2 regions of the Bradyrhizobium sp. 172 genome follow, and region 1 is predicted to be linked to the other one. Evidence: predicted binding sites of a transcription regulator. Region 1 holds the regulator's gene; the other holds the start of a gene.
What was found. The regulator LexA, encoded in region 1, represses DNA repair genes until DNA is damaged. The targets are predictions, from matches to a motif close to TGTTCNNNNTGTGTTCNG.
Positions count from the first base shown of each region.

Region 1 (11,167 bases):
CTCGCGCCTGCAGGCCTCGACCTCTGGACATCGCTGGCCGAGACCCTCCGCGCCTGGCTGCGCGCCGAGGCGGGCGCCGGGCGGCTGTTGCCGTGGGTGCCCGTCGCGTTTGGCTGCGGCATCGCGCTTTATTTCTCTGCCGATCATGAGCCGGTGCTGTGGGTCGTTGCCACGACCGCCATCGCGCTCCTGCTTGGCGCGGCTCTGTTGCGGCGGAGCCGGCTGTTCGCCCCGGCCATCATGATCGCGGCGGTCGCGGCCGGCTTTGCCGTCGCAACCTGGAAGACGGCGCGCATCGCCCACCCGGTGCTGGCAAGGGCGCTCTATTCGGTGTCGTTGTCGGGCTTCGTCGAGGCTCGCGACATCCGCGAGCGTACCGATCGTTTCGTGCTGCGCGTCACGGCGATGGAGGCGCAGCGCAGCGACGTCAGGCTCGAGCGCGTGCGCCTGTCGGTCCGCAAGGGCACCGCGCCGGAGGTCGGTAGCTTCGTTCAGCTGAAGGCACGGCTGATGCCGCCACTCGCGCCGGTGCGGCCCGGCAGCTACGACTTTTCGCGTGACATGTTCTTCCAGGGCATCGGCGCCTCCGGCTTCGCGATGGGCGCCATCACGGTGGCGTCGCCGCCTGAGACCGGCGGCTTACGGCTGCGTTACGCGGCCTTCATGCAAGGCCTGCGCGATGCGATCGATGCCCGCATCCGGGCGACGCTCGACGGCGACAATCGGGCGATCGCGACCGCGCTGCTCACCGGGCGGCGCGATGCGATCACCACGCCCGTCAACGATGCGATGTTCATCTCCGGCCTCGGCCACGTGCTCTCGATCTCCGGTTATCACATGGCCGTCGTTGCCGGCGTCGTGTTCTTCGCGGTGCGCGCGCTGCTCGCTCTGATCCCCGGACTGGCAGCCGGCTTCGCCATCAAGAAATGGTCGGCCGCCGCCGCGCTGGTCGCCGCTGCGTTCTACCTGCTGCTGTCGGGCGCGGAGGTCGCCACGCAAAGGTCGTTCTTCATGACGGCGGTGGTGCTGATCGCGGTGATGGTCGATCGCCGCGCCATCACCTTCCGCACGCTTGCTGTGGCTGCGCTGATCGTGCTGGCGGTCGCGCCGGAAGCGCTGGTGCATCCGAGTTTTCAGATGTCGTTTGCGGCAACGCTCGGCTTGGTCGCACTGGTGCAAATCGGCATGCCCAATTTGTTTGCCTCGCCGGACAATTCGGCGACTGCGCGCATTGCGACTGGGGTGGGCGCGAGATTGCGATGCTGTTCATGGCTTCGCTGATTGCGGGACTTGCGACCACGCCCTATGCCGCCTTTCATTTCCACCGTGTCACGCCGTTCGGCGTGCTCGCCAATCTCGGCGCGATGCCCGTGGTCTCTGCGCTGGTGATGCCGGCGGGGCTGTTGGGGCTGCTTGCTGCGCCGTTCGGGCTGGACAGCGTGTTCTGGTGGCTGATGGGGATTGGCATCGAGTGGATGGTCGCGGTCTCGCGCTGGGTCGCGGCCTTGCCGGGCGCGGTGGGCCGCATCCCGGCGTTCGGGATCGCGCCGCTGATCGCGGCGAGCCTGGGAATCATTGTGCTCGGCTTGTTGCGCACGCCGCTGCGCTGGTCCGGCGCCCTGGTGCTGCTGGCAGCGATCCTCTGGGGACTGTCGGCGCGGCAGCCCGACATCCTGATTGCCGGGGATGGCGCGAGCGTCGCGGTGCGGGGCAGGGACGGATATCTGCACCTGATCAGGACGAACAAGGACGGCTTTCTGCTCAAGGAATGGCTCGCTGCCGACGCCGATCCGCGCGATGCGGGCAGAGCCTCGCTTGCCGATGGCGTGTCCTGCGACGAATCCGGCTGCGTGACGCCACTGGCCGACGGGAGGCTGGTCGCGCTGGCACTGCGCGTCGACGCTCTCGCAGACGATTGCAGTCGGGCCGCCCTGGTGGTGACGACTCGTCCCGCGCCGCCCGATTGCGCGGCGATGGTGGTCGATCGGCAGCGGCTCGCCAGCCAGAGCGCGCTGGCGCTGACGCAGCGTGGTGACGGTTTTGTGGTTCAGGCAGTGAGGGCGAGAGGCACGAGCCGCCCCTGGTTGCCGGCCGGCGCCGGCGAGGGTGATTTCGACGGCAGCCTCGCGCCAAAGTCGACCGCGCCTCGCATCAAGGACGCAACGCCGGCGGACACCGACCTGCAAGCCGACGATTGATCTGATGGTGCGGAGCAACGCAGTGGTTCGGTGCGTCCGTTCGGATTCGCGGGGCGCAAACCACACCATCTCGCCGGCCACGGCCGGCGATGGCGATTCAATCCTGACCTCCGACCTCGTAGCCGGAGGGCGGCTCTGTCAGCCGATCGGCAGGTGCGTGACGGTCGGCTGCCTGTCGGCGGTGATCTGCGCCTTGTGCTCGCGCTCGGTGACCGACTGAGTCACCGGCAGTTGCAGCACCGTCGCGCGCTGGCCTTCGACGAGCTGCGTCACCAGCACGTATTTGCCGTCGGGGAATTCGATCGCATCATGATGGCGGTCGGGAACGTGCGGATCGATCTTGCCGAACTTGCCGACGCGGGAATTGATGGTGCGCGTCCAGATCCAGCGATTGTCGTAGCGGACGTCGTCGGCGAAGGCGAGCTCCGTCCCCGGCAGCAGGCAGACGGCGACGGACGGATCGGCTGCAGAGGCGAAGCCGCGCGTCGAGGTGCCGCGGAAGCTTGTCGTGACGATCGTCTCGCCGACTTCGGCGGGGCGCGACGCGACGGCATGTAGGCTGTAGTCACACATCGGGTGCTCCTCATGCTGGGATAGCAACCCGCGTCTCTTATCGAGGCGCAGGCCTCTATCAGAGTGGAAGCACGAACGCTGTGCTTGGTTGTGGGCAAATCTGCGGCTGGCTTCCGCAAGCCGCGATCACATTATCTTTCCCGAATTCAATAGGAACAAAGCTCGCCGCGATGCATTCGGGAGGCGCGTACGCGAACATTGCCAACTTGGCTGCAACGGCCGAACTTGACCGCTGGTCGCTGTTTCCTCGAACAACCGAGCCGCGAAGCGGTGCTGCTTGAAGCGGTGCTGCTTCGTCGGCGTGGCGAGGAGCCAGCGTTGGAGGAGGGGCCGGATAGTCTGTGCAGAACCAGAAAGGCTATCCAGCCGGAGCGGACGATGATCCGCTCCAATCTCTGACCGGCGATGCCGATCGGAAGCGCGCGAGGCGCCAAGCACCTCCGGCATGAAGTGCTTCCGATATGAAGTACTGCCGATAGAAAGGACTCCCGGTATCAGTACTTCCGGTAAAGCCCGATCAGCTTGCCCTGAATCTTCACCCGGTTGGGCGGCAGGATGCGGACCTCATAGGCCGCGTTGGCGGGCTCGAGCGCGATCGAGGCGCCGCGACGGCGGAAGCGCTTCAGCGTCGCTTCCTCGTCGTCGATCAGCGCCACCACGATGTCGCCGGTATCGGCGCTCTCGTTGCGCTGGATCAGGGCCATGTCGCCGTCGAGAATGCCGGCTTCGACCATCGAGTCGCCGCGCACTTCCAGCGCGTAATGCTCGCCCGAGCCGAGCATGTCAGGCGGTACGCTGATAGTATGGCTGCGGGTCTGCAACGCCTCGATCGGCGTGCCGGCCGCGATGCGGCCCATCACCGGCACCGCGACGGGACGTTCGCCCTCGTCAGCGGGCAGGCTCGCGCTCGCACGCACCTTGCCGAGATTGCCCTCGATGACGCTCGGCGTGAAGCCGCGGCGGCTGCCAGCGGCTGCCTGGAGCTCCGGCAGCTTGATGACTTCAATCGCACGGGCGCGGTTGGGCAGGCGTCGGATGAAGCCACGCTCCTCGAGCGCCGTGATCAGGCGATGGATGCCCGACTTCGAGCGCAGATCGAGCGCATCCTTCATCTCGTCGAAGGAGGGCGGCACGCCGCTTTCCTTCAGACGTTCACTGATGAACCGCAGAAGCTCGTATTGTTTGCGCGTTAACATCTCGACCAAAGTCCCCCGGTTGATGTCGTCCGATTCCGAGACGCTGAATTCGGCCATAAGCCGCTGCATGCTCGAAACAAATCATGAACAGACACTATATGTTCGATACATGTTCCGCAACTGCTTAATTTACCGTGAACAGAGCAAAGTGCGCGGAACGCGCGTTGCGGGGGCGCTCAGACGGGGAGCCGCAACACTTCGCAAGCCGTGCCGGCTTCGGCCTTCGGCGCGAATGGTGCGCGGACGAGAAGTACCTGTGCTGCAGCGAGATTCGCAAGCAGCGAAGAGTCCTGATGATTGACGGGAACAACGACGCGTGTGCCATCGTCACGCTCCTCAAGATGCGCGCGCAGATAGTCCTCGCGCTGGTCGTTGGCGCCGACGTCGCGGCCGAGCACGGCGCGTTCACGGCGATGGTGAATCACTGAACGGCCCGACAGGGCGCGAATCAGCGGCACCATGAACAGGAAAGCGCACACGTAGGACGATACGGGATTGCCCGGCAGGCCGATCACACCCATTGCGCCGAGTCGCCCGTGCATCATCGGCTTGCCTGGCCGCATCGCGATCTTCCAGAACGCCATCGCGATGCCTTCGTCCCGCAGTGCCTGCTGGACCAGATCGTGGTCGCCGACCGATGCGCCGCCGGTCGTGATCAGGACGTCGGCGCCGCTCTCGCGGGCGCGGCGGATGCCGGCGGTGGTGGCCTCGAGCGTGTCGGCGGCAATACCGAGGTCGATGGTCTCGGCGCCCTCGCTGCGGGCGAGCGCGTGCAGGGCGTAGCCGTTGGAATAGACGATCTGGCCGTGGCCGGGCGTGGTGCCCGGCATCACCAGCTCGTCGCCGGTGGCGAGAATCGCGACCTTCGGACGCCTGACAACGGCAAGGTGCGGATGATTCATCCCGGCGGCGAGCGCGAGGTCTCGCTCGGTCAGACGGCTTCCCTTGCGCAGGAGCACGTCGCCCTCGCGGAAATCGACGCCGGCGGGGCGGATGTGCCGGCCGGCGATCGCGGCTTCCTTGATCGTGATGCGCTTGCCGGCGGCGACCGTGTCCTCCTGGATCACGACGGCGTCCGCGCCAAAGGGAATGACGCCGCCGGTGAAGATCCGCACGGCCTCGCCGGCTCCGACCGTCCCCTCGAACGGTCGGCCCGCTGCGACTTCGCCGATGACGGTGAGCTCCGAATCGATCGTCGCGGCGTCGGCCGCGCGCACCGCGTAGCCGTCCATCGCCGACATCGCTTGCGGCGGCTGCGTGCGCCGCGCCACGACGTCACGCGCGAGCACGCGATGGTAGGCCTCGTCGAGGGAAATCATTTCTTCCGGCAGCGGCTCTGCACCCGCCAGCACCGCGGCAAGCGCGTCAGAAACCGGCATCAAGGCCACGGCGAAAACTCCTGCTCGGCACGTTCGGGCGAATGTTCCGCACGTCTTCTAGCCGAGCGCAGGCGCAGAGGCAAAAGCGGCTGAGCAGGCACAGTCATCCCGCCCCTTCACATTGTTCCGGAAGGCAGGATCAAGCGCGTCGCGGCATGATCCGAAGGAGGTCACAGATCGGCAGGAGAGTGGTCATGGAAGCGACGAAAATCATGGCAAGGCGAGAACGCGCCATGGCCTGAATCGATCAGCTCCCTGCCTGCCCGGGAGTTACGTCGGGCGCCTTGGATCCCTGATCCTTGTCGGGCAGCGGGTCGGCTTGGGATTTCAGGTCGGCGGCCTTGCTCACAAGCTTGGCGGAAAGGTCCGAATCTGAAGTTGTCCTCGCGAATTCAAGAAGAAGAGAGGCCTGCTTGGTGAGGTAGGTTTTGCCCAGCACGATGATGCATCCGTCCGTAGAAGTCCCAACGGACTCTAAGAGTCCGGAAGGCGGTATTCCGTTCCCGGAACTCTGTATAAAAATGTACAAAGTGATCCGGTTCCTCAATTTTTCAAAATTGGTCCGTCGGGCCGTGCCGTCGTGGGTTTCGCGACAACGGACCGTCGTCAAATGCCCAATGCCTTCAATGCGTTCCCGACGTCACGCGGCGAGGTCACATGCACCGCCGTCAAGCCGCGCGCGCGCGCTCCCTCGATGTTTTCGGCAAGATCGTCGAAGAACACGATGCGCCCGGCGGGCACGCCGATCGCCGCAACGACGTGGTCGAAGGCCTCCGCATCCGGTTTGCGCAGGCCGATGCTGGACGACAAATACAGCTCGCGGAAATGGCCGAGGAGGTCGGCATATTCCCTCGAGAAATGGTCCACGTGCGGCCGGTTGGTGTTGGAGAAAGCATAGAGCGGCATCTGTTTCGCTGCGCGCGGCAGCAGCTCGGCGATGTCAGGCATTTCGCCGGCGAAAATCGCGTTCCAGCCTTCCAGGAACTGCGCATCCGAAATGCCGATTCCGAGCGAGGCTCGCAATGAGGCGAAATAGTCCTCATCGCTGATCTTCCCCATCTCGTGCAACCGATAGGCTTCGCTGTCCCGCACATAGCGCGCGACGATGGCTTCGGGCTTGCAGCCGGCATGTCCCGCCCAGCAGGCGATCGCCTTGGAGAAATCGATATCGAGCACGACGCGGCCGAGATCGAACAGGAGCGCATCCGCGCTGCCGGGAGAGAGCGATGTCACCTGCGTCCTTTCACTCAGTATCGATACGGCTCGTGGTCGAACAGCGGAAACGCGCTGAACACACTCGGCGCGTTGGTTGCGGTCGCCTGGTGCAGGCAGGATTTGTTGACCTCGGCGAACGAGGTCGCACCCAAGAGGCCGAGGCAGCGCAGCACTTCGTCCTCGAGCAGTTCCAGCATGCGCGCCACGCCGGCTTCGCCGGCCGCCGCCAGCGCCCAGCATTGCAGCCGGCCGATGCCGACGAGGTCGGCGCCCGCCGCGATCGCCTTGACGATGTCGGTGCCGCGACAGACACCGCCATCGACCATGATCTTGGCGCGGCCGTTCACGGCGTCGACGATCTCGGGCAGCACGTGCATGGCGCCGCGACCGTGATCGAGCTGACGGCCGCCATGGTTGGAGACGTAGATCCATTCGACGCCGTGATCGATCGCGATCAGCGCGTCCTCTGGCGTCGCGATGCCCTTGAGGATCAGCGGGATCTTGAACTTGTCCTTGATCATCTTCACCGTCCGCCACTCCAGACCCTTCTGGTAATCGCCCCCGGTGGCGCGCAAGCGGCTCTCGCGAACGTAGCGCTTGGCGATGTCACGTTCGCGGCGGCTGTAGTGGGCGGTGTCGACGGTCAGGCAGAAGGCGGCGTAGGCGTTCTTCTCGGCCCGGCTGACGACGTCGGCGACGAAGGCGTCATCGCCGCGCACATAGAGCTGGTAGAGCCGCAGCGCGTCGGACGCAGCTTCGGCGGTCTTTTCTAGGCCGGGCTCGGACACCGAACTGAGCATGTGCGCCGCACCGAAAGTGCCGCAGGCGCGTGCCACGCTCGCCGCACCATCCGGATCGAAGATCTCGAGCGCGCCGACCGGGGCGAGGACCACGGGCAGGCGCATCTTGCGGCCGAACTGTTCGACCGAACCTGTAACCTTGCGAACATCGCGCAGCACGCGCGGGCGGAAAGCGATCTCGTCCAGCGCCATGCGGTTGCGACGCATCGTGGTCTCGGTCTCGGCCGCGCCGACGATATAGTCCCATGCATTCTGGTTGAGGTTGGCGCGGGCTTTCCGGATGAATTCATGCAGATTCTGGAACGGCTCGGTGCTAGCGCCGAGCTCGACGTTCCTTTCCGGTTGGATGCGGGGTGCTTCGTTCATTGTTATCCTCCCGAGAATTTGAAGCCTTCCCTGATCGCCTAACCCGTCCGGGGCGCCAAAACCATCCTAAAATGGCATGGCTGCGAGGCGCGGGCCGGCCGGCCGACCCCCGCGGCGCACGAACCGGTCCTGCAACGTTGCCGAAAGTTTGGGTCCGGACCAACCGATTTTTACGGTGTACCCGCCGGCGTGGCATCCCGGCCTTGAAGAAACCAGAATGGTATTGTGAGAAGCAGGCTGGATCGCCATTTGCATGGCGGCTCCCAGCCCCACCGAACCGCGAAGCAAAAAGGCCAGCCTATCCATGCGGAAAACCCTGCTGTTTCCACTGGGCGCGCTCACCGGAGCGTGTCTGACCCTTTTGGTAGCCAGTCCGCACGGCGGCGTATGGGCGGCACGGGCGGCAGCGAGCGCGGATGACGCCTATTCCAAGCTCAATCTGTTCGGCGAAGTGTTCGAGCGGGTGAAGGCGAGCTATGTCGAGAAGCCTGACAATGCCAAGCTGATCGAAGGCGCGATCACCGGCATGGTGACCTCGCTCGATCCGCACTCGCGCTACATGAACGACAAGGCCTGGACCGAGATGCAGGAGACCACCTCCGGCGAGTTCGGCGGGCTCGGCATCGAGGTCACGATGGAGGAGGGGCTGGTCAAGGTCGTCTCGCCGATCGACGACACGCCGGCATCCAAGGCCGGCATCATGTCGGGCGACCTCATCAGCAAGATCGACGGCGATGCCGTGCAGGGCATGACGCTCGAGCAGGCCGTCAACAAGATGAAGGGGCCGGTCGAGACCCAGACCAAGCTCACGATCGTGCGCAAGGGCGCCGACGCCCCGCTCGACGTCGCGATCAAGCGCGAGATCATCCATGTGCGTCCCGTGCGCTTCCACGTCGAGAACGGGGATATCGGCTATATCCGCGTCACCTCGTTCAACGAGCAGACCACCGATGGCCTGAAGAAGGCGATCGCATCGATCACCAAGGAGGTTCCGCCGGAGAAGCTGGTAGGCTACGTGATGGACCTGCGCAACAATCCGGGCGGATTGCTCGACCAGGCCGTGTCGGTGTCGAGCGCGTTCCTGCAGCGTGGCGAGGTCGTCTCGACCCGCGGCCGCAATCCGGAAGAGACCCAGCGCTTTACCGCCCATGGTGGCGACCTCACCAAGGGCAAGCCGCTGGTGGTTCTCGTCAACGGCGGCTCCGCCTCAGCCTCGGAAATCGTGGCCGGCGCGCTGCATGACCACAAGCGCGCGACGCTGATCGGCACGCGCTCGTTCGGCAAGGGCTCGGTGCAGACCATCATTCCGCTCGGCACCGGCAACGGCGCGCTGGCGCTGACCACGGCGCGCTACTACACGCCCTCGGGCCGCTCGATCCAGGCCCAGGGCATCGCGCCCGACATCGAGATCCTCCAAGACGTGCCGCCCGAGCTGAAGGGCCGGATGGACACCATGGCGGAGTCCCAGATGCGCGGTCATCTCCAGGCAGCCGACGGCACCGAGCAGACCGGGTCGCAGTCCTATGTCCCACCGGAAGCGAAAGACGACAAGGCCCTGCATACGGCCTACGACTTCCTGCACGGCCAAACCGCGAATGCGGTCGCCGCCAAGCCGGCGTCGAAGGCTGCGGTGCCGAACTAGGCGCTCGCGACGGTAAGGTGTTGATCGCCCGGGAGCGGATAGCCGTTCCCGGGCGAACTTGTTTCGGGACGCTGTGTCAGCTCGGGTTCATGGCCGCGAAGGTGGCCTCGTAGCAGCCATCGCGCTCGGCCCAGCGGCGGGCGCGGTCGCGCTCGACCAGACCGCGCCGCTGGACCCGCAACTCCAGCAATTGCATGACCTCCGCGACACCCTGCGTCGTGTGTATCGAGGAGAGCTTCTGGGAATGCCGCTGCGCCGACCACGAGGTCGAACTAGCTTGCCTCGCGGCGCCGGCCTTCCTCGCCATTACGCCGGGCGAGACGGCTGCGATGAGCTGCGAACAGCTCCAGCACCTTGTCGGCGGGCTTTGCGGCGCTGAACAGATAACCCTGCATCTCGGAGCAGCCGAGCGCGCGCAGCAACCGCTGCTGCTCCTCGGTCTCGACGCCCTCGGCCGTGGTGGTCATGCGGCGGGCGGCCGCGAGATTGACGAGCGCCTGCACGATGCTGGCGGAGCCGTCGGGGCCGGCGATGTCGTTGACGAAGCAGCGGTCGATCTTGATCTTGTCGAACGGGAAGCGGTGCAGATAGCTTAGCGAGGAGTAGCCGGTGCCGAAATCGTCCAGCGCGATGCGGACGCCGATGGCGCGGAGTTGATGCAGGATCGCAAGCGCCGTGTCGTAGTCGCGGATCAGCACCGCCTCGGTGATTTCGAGCTCGAGCCGGCTCGCCGACAAATTGGAGGCGGCAAGCGCCGCCATGATCTTCAGCGCCAGCGTGCCGCTCTTGAATTGCACCGGCGAGACGTTGACGGCGAGGCGGATGTCGTCGGGCCAGTTCGCCGCGTCCCGGCAGGCGGTCGCCAGCACCCATTCGCCGATCTCGTTGATCAGGCCGGTGTCCTCGGCGATCGGAATGAACTCGGCCGGCGAGACCATGCCGCGCTCGGGATGGCGCCAGCGCACCAGCGCCTCGCAGCCGGTGATGCGGTCGTCCTTCAGGCTGAGGCAGGGCTGGTAATACACCTCGAGGCCGCCTTCGCGTCCGCCTTGGGCGATGGCGTGGCGCAGGGCGATCTCGAGCTGCCGCCGCTCGTGGATCTTGGCGTCCATCTCCGGCTCGAAAAAACGGTAGGTGCGGCGCCCGGCGGCTTTGGCGGCGTACATCGCCATATCCGCGTTCTTCAGGATCTGGTCCAGCGCCGTTCCATGTTGCGGCGCCAGCGCGATGCCGATGCTGGCGTCGGTGGCAAGATGATGTCCCATGCAGTCGAACGGCGCGCGGATGGCCTCAAACACCCGCGCGACGAGTTCGTTGACCTGATCCAGCGATGTCACCGCGCTCTGGACGATGGCAAATTCGTCGCCGCCGAGGCGCGCCACGAAGTCCGCCGGCCCCGCACAGCGGTGGAGGCTCTGCGCGACCGACTTCAGGAGCTCGTCGCCGACGAGATGCCCGAGCGCGTCGTTGACGCCCTTGAACTCGTCGATGTCGATGTAGTGCACCGCGAGTTGTTCGCCGCCGGCGACGAGATCGAGTTCCTGACGCAGATGCTCGTGGAACATGGTGCGGTTGGGCAGGTCGGTCAGTGCGTCGTAATGAGCGAGATGGGTGATGCGCTCCTCGATACGCCGGCGCTCCGTGATGTCCTCATGCGTCGCCACCCAGCCGCCATCCGTGAGCGGTTCGTTCACGATCTGGATCGAGCGACCGTCGGAGGTCTCGACCACCATGGAATTGCGCACGTGGACGTCGCGCAGGACCCGTGCGACATACTGGTCCGCATCGCCGGTGAACG
Region 1 covers NZ_CP064701.1:3,785,491-3,796,657, forward strand. The annotation lists partial or broken gene IVB07_RS18280 (ComEC/Rec2 family competence protein) at 1-2,198, shown strand, start outside; gene IVB07_RS18285 (hypothetical protein) at 2,337-2,771, opposite strand; gene lexA (transcriptional repressor LexA) at 3,266-3,967, opposite strand; gene glp (gephyrin-like molybdotransferase Glp) at 4,144-5,355, opposite strand; gene IVB07_RS18300 (hypothetical protein) at 5,594-5,785, opposite strand; gene IVB07_RS18305 (HAD family phosphatase) at 5,953-6,579, opposite strand; gene IVB07_RS18310 (alpha-hydroxy acid oxidase) at 6,594-7,727, opposite strand; gene IVB07_RS18315 (S41 family peptidase) at 8,032-9,369, shown strand; gene IVB07_RS18320 (EAL domain-containing protein) at 9,642-11,167, opposite strand, start outside.

Region 2 (11,167 bases), 3.2 Mb from region 1:
CTTTCTTGGCGTCCTTATGGGAAGCCTTCGCTGAAGTACTCTTTTTACGCGTTTTCTGTGACACAGCCTGCGCGCGGAAACTGCCACGCCCCTGTTCGACATTTGGTTTCACGGGAACCCAAGGGGCCGACGGGGCTAACCAGGGTTCGGCTCAATGTGCCCAATATAGCACATTTCCCGCAAAAATCAATGATTTAGGGGTGTTAAGGGCTGGTTTTCGGCGGTAAGGCCGCTAATAGGGTTAAGTTTGGCCCGAATTAGTCGCCGGAGCCGGGGTTCGGCGAGAAATACTTGTCGAACTTGCCCTCCATGCCGTCGAAATCCTTGGCGTCGTCGGGTGATTCTTTCTTCTGGGTGATGTTCGGCCAGCTCTTGGCGTAGTCGGCGTTGACCGTGAGCCACTTTTCCAGGCCCGGTTCCGTGTCCGGCTTGATGGCATCGGCGGGGCATTCCGGCTCGCACACGCCGCAGTCGATGCACTCGTCAGGATGGATGACGAGCATGTTCTCGCCCTCATAGAAACAGTCGACCGGGCAGACCTCGACGCAGTCGGTGTACTTGCACTTGATGCACGCTTCAGTGACGACGTAAGTCATCCAACGCTCCGAAAAGCTCTTTTAAAAGTCGCGGCTTGCGTAGCGCGGATGGCCCGGCGCCGCAAGCTCAGGAACGGCCGATCATGACGGCTTTATGCGCTTGATCGACCAAGAAATGAATTCAAAGCGCAATTAATTGCGCTGAGAACTTGGCGGGCCTTCACCGAGCTCTTCGTAGAGCACACGGGCCGAGGCGGCGTCGCCGCGGCGCTCGTTGAAGGCGATGACTTTCAAGACGCGCACGGTGCGATCGAGCGCGATGGTGAGCACGTCGCCGATCTTGATCGCATGCCCCGGCGATTTCTCGCGTGCACCGTTGACGCGAACATGGCCGGACTCGACAAGCGCGGCCGCGGAGGTGCGCGCCTTCACCACCCGCGCGTGCCACAGCCATTTGTCGATGCGCTGCCGCTCGGTCGTGGGCTCACTCCTTACGCCCGGACAGCTGCTCCTTCAGCGCAGCGAGCTTCGCGAACGGCGAGTTCGGATCGACCGGACGATCGCGCTCGCGCGGGGTGGCGCTCGATGCGTAGGGACGCAGCGACGGTCCGCCCTGGCGGTCGCGGCCCTTGTCGCGGTCGCGGCCACGGTTATCGCGGCCCTTGTCGCGATCGCCGCCGAACTTGCCCTTGTTGCGGTCCTTGTTGTCGCGGTCCTTGTTGCCGCCATTTTTGCCCTCGAAGCGGCGGTTCTTGTCGTCGCGGCCCTCGGGACGCGGCGCAGCTTCGGCGCTACCTTCTCGCGGCTTGCGGAAGTCCCTGCCACCATCTCGACGATGACCGCCGCCATGGCGATGGCGCTCACCGCGCTTCTCGCCGTCGGCGGCAGGCTGGGCTTCGCCTTCGGCAGGCGCAGCGCCGGCATCAGCGCCCGCCTGTGGACGCGGCTGGTGATGACGCTGGTTGCGATGGCGCTCGTGGCGCGGCTTGCGATCATCGTGACGGCCCGCGGGACGCCAGACCTCGATGAGCTCGGGCTCGGCGGGCGTCGCCGCGGCTTCCACGGGCGCTGCCGCATCGGCCGACGCAGCGGCTTCAGTTGCAGCGGTCTCTGCAGGCGCGGTTTCGGCAGGTGCGGTTTCGACTGCTTCAGCGGGGGCAACAGGCTCTTCCGCAGGTGGCGCGATGCCGGGAGCGTCTTCCGGCGTGACGGAAGCTTCGAGCGCCGGCTCGTCATGCGCGGGCTCGTCGTGCTGCTCCATCCCGGGCGCGTCTTCGACGGTCACAGGCTCGGCAGCGGCTTCGATCGCGGCATCCGCAGGGGTTGCGGCGTCCTCGACCGGCGTTTCGGTTGCGGGCGTCTCTTCGCTGGAGGCTTCAGCAACAGGCGCGTCAGCAATAGGCGTCTCGACAACAGCCGCGGCGGGCTTCGCCGGCAGCGGCGGGCGCTTGTCCATGCGATAGCCGAGCGCACGCAGCACGGAGGCAAAGTCTTCGCCGGCGGAGCCGGTGAGCGAGGTCATCGCCTGCGTCACCACAAAGCTGCGGCCGTCGAATGCCCCGGCGGGCTTTTCGCCAGACGCGTTCTCGCGCCAGGCCAGCGCCGGACGGATCAGATCGGCCAGGCGCTCGAGGATATCGACGCGCACGGCGCGCTCGCCGGCCTGCTTGTAGCCGAGCACGCGATAGGCATCGCGCGGCAGCTGCTTGTCGACCGGGAACGAGGTGCGGCCGGAGCTTGCCAGATGCTGCGCGCCCGACAGCGCGGAGGGATCGACATTGTCCTGCTTCAGCGCCCAGAGCAGCGCGGCCAGCGCACGCCCGGCCGGCTTGAGCAGGCCGGGGAAATAGAGGTGATAGGCGCCGAAGCGGACGCCGTATTTGCGCAAGGTCGCGCGCGAGGGCTGGTCGAGATCCTTCAGCTCGTTGGCGATCTTCGGGCGCTCCAGCACGCCGAGCGCCTCGACGAGCTGATAGGCGATGCCGCGGGCGATGCCGGTGACGTCCTCGGCCTTGCTGAGCTCGAACAGCGGCCCGAGCAGCTTTTCGATATGCGTCTTGAGCCAGAGCTCGAGCCGCGCCTGCACCTTGTCGCGGGGGGCGCCCGTGAGGCGTTCGTCGGAGATGATGCGGATGCGCGGATGCAGCGCTTCCTCTGCGGCAGACAGCCGCGCCACGGCGTCGCCGGTCCAGCGGATCATGCCTTCCGAGGTCAGCACGAACTGCTCGTCCGGTGCGTTGCCCAGTTTTTCGGCGCGCGCGTTGATCTCGCCGGCGAGCACGGCCTGCGCTGCAGCCTGCAACGCTTTCGCATCGGAGCCGGCTTCCGCCGCATCCGGTGCAAAGGTGAAGCCATCGAGGCGGCCGATGACATGGCCTTCGACGATGACTTCGCCGGTCTTGCCGATTTCCGTATTCAAGCTCGTGTTCTCCCGCAGGCGGCGCATCAATACACTGGTCCGGCGATCAACGAAACGCTCAGTCAAGCGTTCATGGAGCGCATCCGATAATTTATTTTCGACCTCGCGGGCGATCCCCTGCCAGCGTTCGGGGTCTTTCAGCCAGTCAGGGCGGTTGGCGACGAAGGTCCAGGTGCGAATCTGCGCGATCCGGGCCGACAGCGTGTCGATATCGCCGTCGACGCGGTCGGCCTGGTCGATCTGGGTCCTGAACCAGGCGTCGGGGATGCATCCCTTCCGCATCAGGAAGCCGTACAGCGTCGTCACCAGCTCGGCATGGGCGGCCGGCGACAGCTTTCGATAATCCGGGACCTGGCAGGCCTCCCACAGCCGTTCCACCGCGTCCTTGCCATGCGCGACGTCGCGCACCTCGGCGTCGCGGGCGGCATGGTCGAGCACGCGCATGTCCTCGGCAATCGGCGCACGCGTCAGCGCGTCGTGGCCGGGGGCCAGGTTCAGCGACACCTGGAGCGCGCCGAGGGAAGCGAAATCCAGCTTCGAATTGCGCCATTGCAAAACCTTCACCGGATCGAAGGTGTGGTTCTGCAGCGCATTGACGAGCTCGGGCTCGAACGGCGCGCAGCGACCGGTGGTGCCGAAGGTGCCGTTGCGGGTGGCGCGGCCGGCGCGGCCGGCGATCTGGGCGAATTCGGACGGCGTCAGCCGGCGGAACTGGTAGCCGTCGTACTTGCGGTCGGAGGCAAAGGCGACGTGGTCGACGTCGAGATTGAGGCCCATGCCGACGGCGTCGGTGGCGACGAGGTAATCGACCTCGCCGTTCTGGAACATCGCGACCTGCGCGTTGCGGGTGCGCGGCGACAGCGAGCCCAGCACCACCGCGGCGCCGCCATGCTGGCGGCGGATCAGCTCGGCGATGGCGTAGACCTCGTCGGCCGAGAAGGCGACGATGGCGGTGCGGCGCGGCTGCCGCGTGATCTTGCGATCACCCGCGAATTCCAGCTGCGACAAGCGCGGCCGCGTGATCATGGAGACGCCCGGCAGCAGCCGCTCGATGATCGGACGCATGGTCGCTGCGCCGAGCAGCAGCGTCTCGTCGCGGCCGCGGCGATTGAGGATGCGATCGGTGAAGACGTGGCCGCGTTCGAGATCAGACGCGATCTGCACCTCGTCGACGGCGAGGAACGAGACGTCGAGATCCCGCGGCATCGCCTCGACGGTCGAGACCCAATAGCGCGGCGCTTTCGGCTTGATCTTCTCCTCGCCGGTCACGAGCGCGACGGCATCGGGGCCGACCCGCGCGGCGATCTTGTTGTAGACCTCGCGCGCCAGCAGGCGCAGCGGCAGCCCGATCATGCCGGAGGGATGCGCGAGCATCCGCTCGATGGCGAGATGGGTCTTGCCGGTGTTGGTGGGACCAAGCACCGCAGTGACGCCGGCGCCGGGAAGCCGCTCGGAAGCGAAGGGGGAGGAGGAAAAAGGCATCTGGGGGATTAGGTAATGGCGATTGGGGCGAATGTCAGTGCTGTTTTGGGGCGGTGGCGCGAAGGGCTCGCCTCACACACTGCTGTCCTCGCCCGGCTCGACCGGGCGATCCAGTATTCCAGAGGCGGCGCAGATCAAACCGAGAGGGCGCGGCGTACTGGATGCCCCGGTCAAGCCGGGGCATGACGGCGGAGAATGCGGCGCTTCTCCTTGAACCCAGCGCAACTGTCTCACTTTGCGACGCTTTTCCCGTTGGCTTTAAGCTTCGGAACGAGTTGAGAACGAATCGCGGCCGAATCGCTGACTCCCCCTTGAGTCCTGTTCCGTTCACGCAAGATGTCGCGGGAGGCTTGTTGGGTCGCACTAGATGGAGTTTTGGCCTGCCGCACAAGCGACGTTGAGATGGCGGATTCGTTAAAGCTGGGGACGGCGCGGAGTCGAATCAGAATCGGGGAGGAGTCAAATGGATTCCCGGTTCTCGACCCCCTCCAAACAAAATGCGCGAAAACAACCCCATGCACAGTAGGGATGTTGTTGAAATCATTGATGTTTATTTTCACCAAAAGGGAGGTCCGTAGCCCGCATGGAGCGGAGCGCAATGCGGGGGCCGAAGCAAAGAACCCCGGATTACGCTGCGCTCCATCCGGGCTACGGCAGCGGGGCTACGGCACCCAGCCCTACTGCGTCTTCGCGACCTTGGGCGGCTGGGCGCTGGTGATGAAGGAGGTGGCTTCCAGCATGGCCGGCCCGAGCGGGGTCGGCACTTTCAGCCAGAACGGGACCAGGATGCGCGTGCCCGCGATCGGCGCGAACGCGACCTCGATGTTGCGCTGGGCGGCGAGATATTTGATCACGGGACGGTCGGGGATGTAGCCGGCGATGGGCACGAAATAGAGCGAGCAGACCACGACCTGGCCGTGATAGCCCTTCTCCGCCTTCACGTTCTCCATGCGCTTGAAATCGAGCTTGAGCTCGTAGCGCATGCGGCCGTCGAACACGGCGGCGCTGCCGTGGCAGGCGTCCGCCGACAGCACGTCGCCGGTGCCGGATACGCGCACCAGCGAGGCCGTCATCGGGTCCCAGACGCCGCGGCGATGCGCGTCGGTGACGACGATGCGGTCGGGATCGACCGGCGGCTCCGGCAGGATGGCAAAATCCTTCACATTGCCCTTGTCGAGCGTGATGCGGATCTCTTCGGTCTTCTTCGAGGTGGTGGTGGAGGCCTGATAGCCGGTCGCGACCAGCGCGCCGTTGACCACGCGGCCCTGCGAGGCGCCGGTGCCCGACCCGCCCGCGAACGATTTCAAAAGCCCCGAGGTGCCGCCGGAGGCCGCGGCCGCGAACACGTCGTCCTGGATGTCGATATTCCAGGCGCCCTTGCCGACCGGAATGCCCGCCAGCGTCGCCTCGTATTGCGCCTCGAGCTTGCCCTGTGCCGCCGCGGGCTCCGCCGCCCACGCCAAAACCAGCCCGCCAAGGGCCGCCATGACCCAGCGGCCGGCAGGGCGCGGATGGCTTGCGCGCCGCTCCGCTGAGCGCAGGCCGGGCGCAAGATGAGGCGTTGTGAGCACGAAACAATCCAATCGGGGCGCGAACGGTTGTTACTTAAGCCAAATACCGCGCCAAGCAATGCGTCCGGGCCTGTCGGCGTCCGGAACTCCACCGGACTTTTCGGGCGCGAATACGCCCTTTATGTGATGGTAAGGCGCGATAATCATTGCCGTTTTGATGATCGGGGTGGGACTGAAAAGCGCACCTCACCCCGCCACCTCCACCGCGTCATGCCCCGCGAAGGCGGGGCATCCAGTACGCCGCGGCCCCTCTGGTCAGCCGTACCGCCTCTGGAATACTGGATCGCCCGGTCCCGGCTCCGCCAAGGCTACGCCGAGGCCCACACCGGTGCTCGGCCCGCCGAAGCTTCAGCGAAGGCGGCGAGCCGGGCGATGACAGCTAGCTTGGAGCACGAAACCCGCCCCAAAACCTTGACGTCCCGCCGCTTCCCCCCTATACGTCCGCCCGCTCCCTGCAAGGACAGAGAATTTGCCCGTGGCGCCCCGAATGGCGGCCGCACATCGTTGGGAAAGATTGAGGATTTTGCCATGTCTCGCCGCTGCGAATTGACGGCCAAGGGCCCCCAGGTCGGCCACACGGTCAGCCACTCCAACATCAAGACCAAGCGCCGCTTCCTGCCGAACCTGGTCAACGTGACCTTCATCAGCGAAGCGCTGGGCCGCAACGTGCGCCTGCGCGTCTCCACCAACGCGATCAAGAGCGTCGACCACAATGGCGGCCTCGATCCCTTCCTGCTCAAGGCCAAGGCCGCCGTGCTGTCGCCCCGCGCCCTCGAGCTGAAGCGCGCCATCCAGAAGAAGGTCGGCCCGACCCCGGCGCCGGAGAAGAAGGCGAGCTAAGAATTTTCGGATTGGGCGGCCGTTTTTGTTAGTCGTCGACGTGGCGGAAGGCGGGATAGAACCGTTGGTATTTCTTGTAGTTGCTAATCGCAATCAAGGATGACGGCTCGTCATCTGCCGGCAAGAACCTGAGCGACGTAAGCAGCTTCTTTGCAGTTTTCCCGAGATTCCCATCGAGCTTGAATCGTTCTTTCGCCGAGAGGATCGGCACAGCAATGTCGTGCATATCGTTCCAGCCAGCGCTCGCGAATGCCCATCGCTTAAACAGCGCATTGGGAAATTTGTCGCGCGAGTTTCGATCGGATACGGCGCACGTGACCGTCAACATGCGCTGTCCATCGGCGTAAGAAGTATTCAGTACGGGGACGAAATCGAGGTTTGGCACTTGCACCGTCGCTTTTAGCGTGACCATTTCGATGCATTGGCACAGCACCAAAGGCAAATCGTCGTCTCCAATTTTGGTAATGCTAGTAGGCATCACGTCTCCAAGCTGATCACGCAGGTAATTGGCCCGAAAAGCTTCTCTAGTGGCGCTGCCACCTGCAGGCCCTTGCTTAAGATTGCGCACATCAGCATTCCGTACACACCGATCGTCGGAAGCCCTTTGTCTTTGTCGACTTTCGGCCGACCCAGCAGAAAAGCGTCCTTGATTGCGCCCTTCGGAATTCCCCCGCAGTTGTCCGATATGTCGAAGGACTTTGCAGAAATACTGAGCCGCGTCTCAAATCCCTTATACGCGTCCGGCTTTTTCGCTTTGCTTTTGAGTTGGCGAGTGGCGCCGTCGATCGAGTTGTCTACTAGATCAAGGATTGCATCTTTTAGCTCAATGTCTCGAGTCAGCATTGAAACGAAAAACCGCTTCGTTGGGCCGCCCCAAATCGTCTGGCCCTCTTCTTCAGCCATTAGCGTTAGTCCCCACTGATTAAATACGCCGCATCGGTTGGCGATGTTCGGCCAACCATATGACCATCATGAACGGGCATCGCAATTCGGTGGATGATCCCCATTCCCGTTCGACGGCGGTTGACAAATCCGCTATCTACCCTTTGGGGATCATCGTATTGGGAATTGATTTGTGCAAGGGCAACCTCAGATTGTTGACCTTTTTTGTGGATGCGGGGGTTCTCTTTAGGTGCACACAGAGCCGGGCTTTCGCCTAAAGTAGCATTCGATAACGATCCTATTCTCACGTCATCCTACGGAACGAACTTCCCGACTACCCAGCTTGAGCTAGCAACGGTGCGCAGGGTCGGAGGCTCTGATATCCGCCGACTGCTCGGCGGCTCTCCCGACGGGATAATAGGCGGCCCTCCATGCCAAGGGTTTAGCGACATCGGCCATCGAAAATCCACCGATCCACGCAGGCACCTAGTTCGACATTTTTTCCGGATTGTTTCGGAAACGAGGCCGGGCTTCTTTGTGATGGAGAACGTTCGAGGCTTGGGGTATGGCGGCGCTCGGACGCTCTTGGAGCAGAGCCTCGAATTGGTTCCTGCAAGGTACAAGATACTCGGCCCGTTAATACTGGATGCCGCGGACTATGGAGCGGCGACTCTCCGAGCGCGATTGTTCATTATTGGATACGACCCGGAGCGCTGCGATCCTATAAGCGAGGAAGACCTCTCCTCTAGGATCCGAGCTTCTTCGACGGTGCGTGCAGCCATCGGCGATCTGTCCGACGCTACACTCGTTGGTGAAGAGGACGGCTTTGATGTGTGGAAAATTTCCCGGCCAGGTCGGGCAAGTGTCTATTCCCTCGGTCTAAGGAGCAAAGACAAGACGTTCACGGGTCACCGAGTGACAATCCATACTCCGGAAGTGAAGAAGAGATTTCACAAGTTGAAGCCCGGTGAAATTGATTCCGTCGGAAGGCATCCGCGCCTCTCTTGGGAAGGCCAATGCCCCAATCTTCGCGCCGGCACGGGCAAGGACAAGGGCTCTTATCAAGCGGTTCGTCCAATTCATCCAGAAGAGGATCGCGTTATTACCGTTCGAGAGGCAGCCCGACTGCAGGGGTTCCCAGACTCATTCAGATTTCATCCTACCGTGTGGCACAGCTTTCGAATGATCGGAAACAGCGTTTCGCCTATCATCGCTCAAGCAATTCTTTCACTGATCGCGGAGCGCATGGGTGCTGCGCAACAGGTACAAATGGCGGCGGAGTGACGATGCTTGGTTGATCGACTAACGAAAACGAGACGATCGTGGTTGATGTCGAGGGTTCGGAGCAAGAACACCGGACCTGAGATTCGTGTGAGAAGCTTAGCACATAGGCTCGGCCTGCGTTTTAGACTTCATCGGGACGATCTGCCTGGCAAGCCGGACCTCGTTTTCCCCCGTTTGAAGTTGGCCCTTTTTGTCCACGGTTGCTATTGGCATAGACATCCCGGCTGTTCCAAAGCGTCGGCTCCAGCCTCTCCCTTCTGGGCCGCAAAGTTCAGATCGAATGTCGCGCGAGATAAGCGTGTGCAAGCGGAGATACGATCCTTAGGTTGGAAGGTCGTCACTATTTGGGAATGCGAAACAAAGCAGCCACTGACCCTCGAAAGACTCATCAGAAGGCATGTTCTGAAACGCAAGCTTGCCCACGACAACAAAGAGGTGTCCAGCTCTCGGCGCGCAGTCCGCGTAAGACGGGCAGGACGCAGCGGTGGCTAGAGCAGGGCGAGCCGCCCCTCTCCCTACCCCCGAAAATCAATGCTCCGCAGCACGATCCCCGGCGGGGTGCCTTCGAACTCCGTCGCCTGATATTTGCGTCCGGTGCAGGCTTCGATGCGTTCGCGCAGGCGCGTGAACTGCTCTTCCCGCTCGCTCGGCCTGGCGCGCGGGCCGCGCTCGAGGTCGTCCATGGCGGAGGTCGAGATCGCGCAGGCGATCTCCTTCGCGCCATCCTGCATCGAGAACTGGACGATGCCGCGGTCCTGGTCGTGGGCGATGAAGCGGCTGCTGGTGAGCGTCATGGGGTACTCCTTTTGCGGCCGCGCGTCGCGCCGGCCTTTTGCGCAATTGCGCACGGGGGGCGCCGGTCGGCGTTGTCGAAGCAGGCTGTGGCACGAGGGTGCACAACAAGTCGCTTCGGTGGTTATGGGTCCTGGCCCCGTGCGCAATAGCGCACTCGGCCAGGACGACGCCTGAGTTGGCTCGCCTTCAGCCGTCGCCGTTGAGCCTTGCGAAATCGTCGAACAGGGCGGCCACCAGCGCGCGGTGGCGGGTGTCCTCGGTGGGCAGGCTCGCGGCATAGAGGTTGAGCAGATGGCGGGCCTTCACGGCGGCCTCCGGCCAGGACGTGGCAGGCACCGACATCATGCGGTTTTCAAGCTCGGCCTCGCGCTCGCGCAGCTCCCTGACCTGGGCCTCGACATCGGCCAGCGCGCGGCGCAGATCGGTTGCCTTCTGGGCGGCCATGCCGCGGTGGCTGTCGAGATCGACCGGGATGTCAGTCATGTCAGGCACTCGCGTCGATACGTTGGGCATCCGCCAGGTCGACCGAGCCGATCGACAGCATCTCCGTCGCACCGCGCACGCCTTCGGAGGGCACCGTGATCATGGTGGCGACGCGGCGATAGGATGCGAACGACAGGCCCTCGATCATCTCCTCGTCGGTGACGACCTCATAGGCGCCGGCCGGCAACTGGCGCTCGAGGCCGCGGATGTGGAATGGATGCTTGAAGGTGATGGTTTCTCGCCGCGAGCGGATGGTCATGCGCGCCTGCCTTTCGCAAAGAAGGGGCCCCAACCGACACCAGCTGGTCACGACCATGCGCTTGTTACCCGGCAATAGCCAGCATTATGTCAGCGTGGGCCGGGACTTACGGCGCAAGCGCGGTGCTCGTGCGCGGCGTTTTAGTCCTCGCAATCGGCAGGACGCGGGCGTACGCTCGACCACGTCAGCGCAGCTCACGCAATTGCCGCGCGTCGATGTTGCGCTGCATCTTTCGCGCCTCGTGTGCGCAGCGGCGATCTTCATTGGTTCGGGCGGGTGCATCTCACAGCCCCGCCCAGCGACCATTGCAGCGCCGATCTCGCACGCGGACGAACTCGAAACCCAGGAGGAGACGACGTCATGGCCAAGGGACAGCAACGCAGCAACCGCGAGACCAAGAAGCCGAAAAAGGACAAGATCAAGACCAGCGCCGCAGCGCCAAGCCGCAAGGACGCGGCCTGGCAGCCGGAGATCGGCCAGAAGAAGAAGTAGCCGGCGGGCGCCTTCCCTTCTCCCCTTGCGGGAGAAGGTGGCATAGGCGGCCTTCGGCCGCCGTTCTTGAAAACGCCGATGCTTCGCATCGGCTATGGCGCCGGATGAGGGGTCTGTCTCCGGG
Region 2 covers NZ_CP064701.1:538,383-549,549, reverse strand. The annotation lists gene fdxA (ferredoxin FdxA) at 258-596, opposite strand; gene IVB07_RS02445 (RNA-binding S4 domain-containing protein) at 729-998, opposite strand; gene IVB07_RS02440 (helicase-related protein) at 1,021-4,437, opposite strand; gene IVB07_RS02435 (DUF3108 domain-containing protein) at 5,115-5,924, opposite strand; gene rpmB (50S ribosomal protein L28) at 6,537-6,848, shown strand; gene IVB07_RS02425 (O-methyltransferase) at 6,877-7,326, opposite strand; gene IVB07_RS02420 (ATP-binding protein) at 7,326-7,751, opposite strand; gene IVB07_RS02415 (DNA cytosine methyltransferase) at 7,962-9,014, shown strand; gene IVB07_RS02410 (very short patch repair endonuclease) at 9,021-9,506, shown strand; gene IVB07_RS02405 (DUF1488 family protein) at 9,530-9,808, opposite strand; gene IVB07_RS02400 (hypothetical protein) at 9,996-10,292, opposite strand; gene IVB07_RS02395 (hypothetical protein) at 10,294-10,551, opposite strand; gene IVB07_RS40400 (hypothetical protein) at 10,912-11,043, shown strand.
Region 2: the regulator LexA is predicted to act here: its motif matches at 4,704-4,721, upstream of IVB07_RS02440 (helicase-related protein).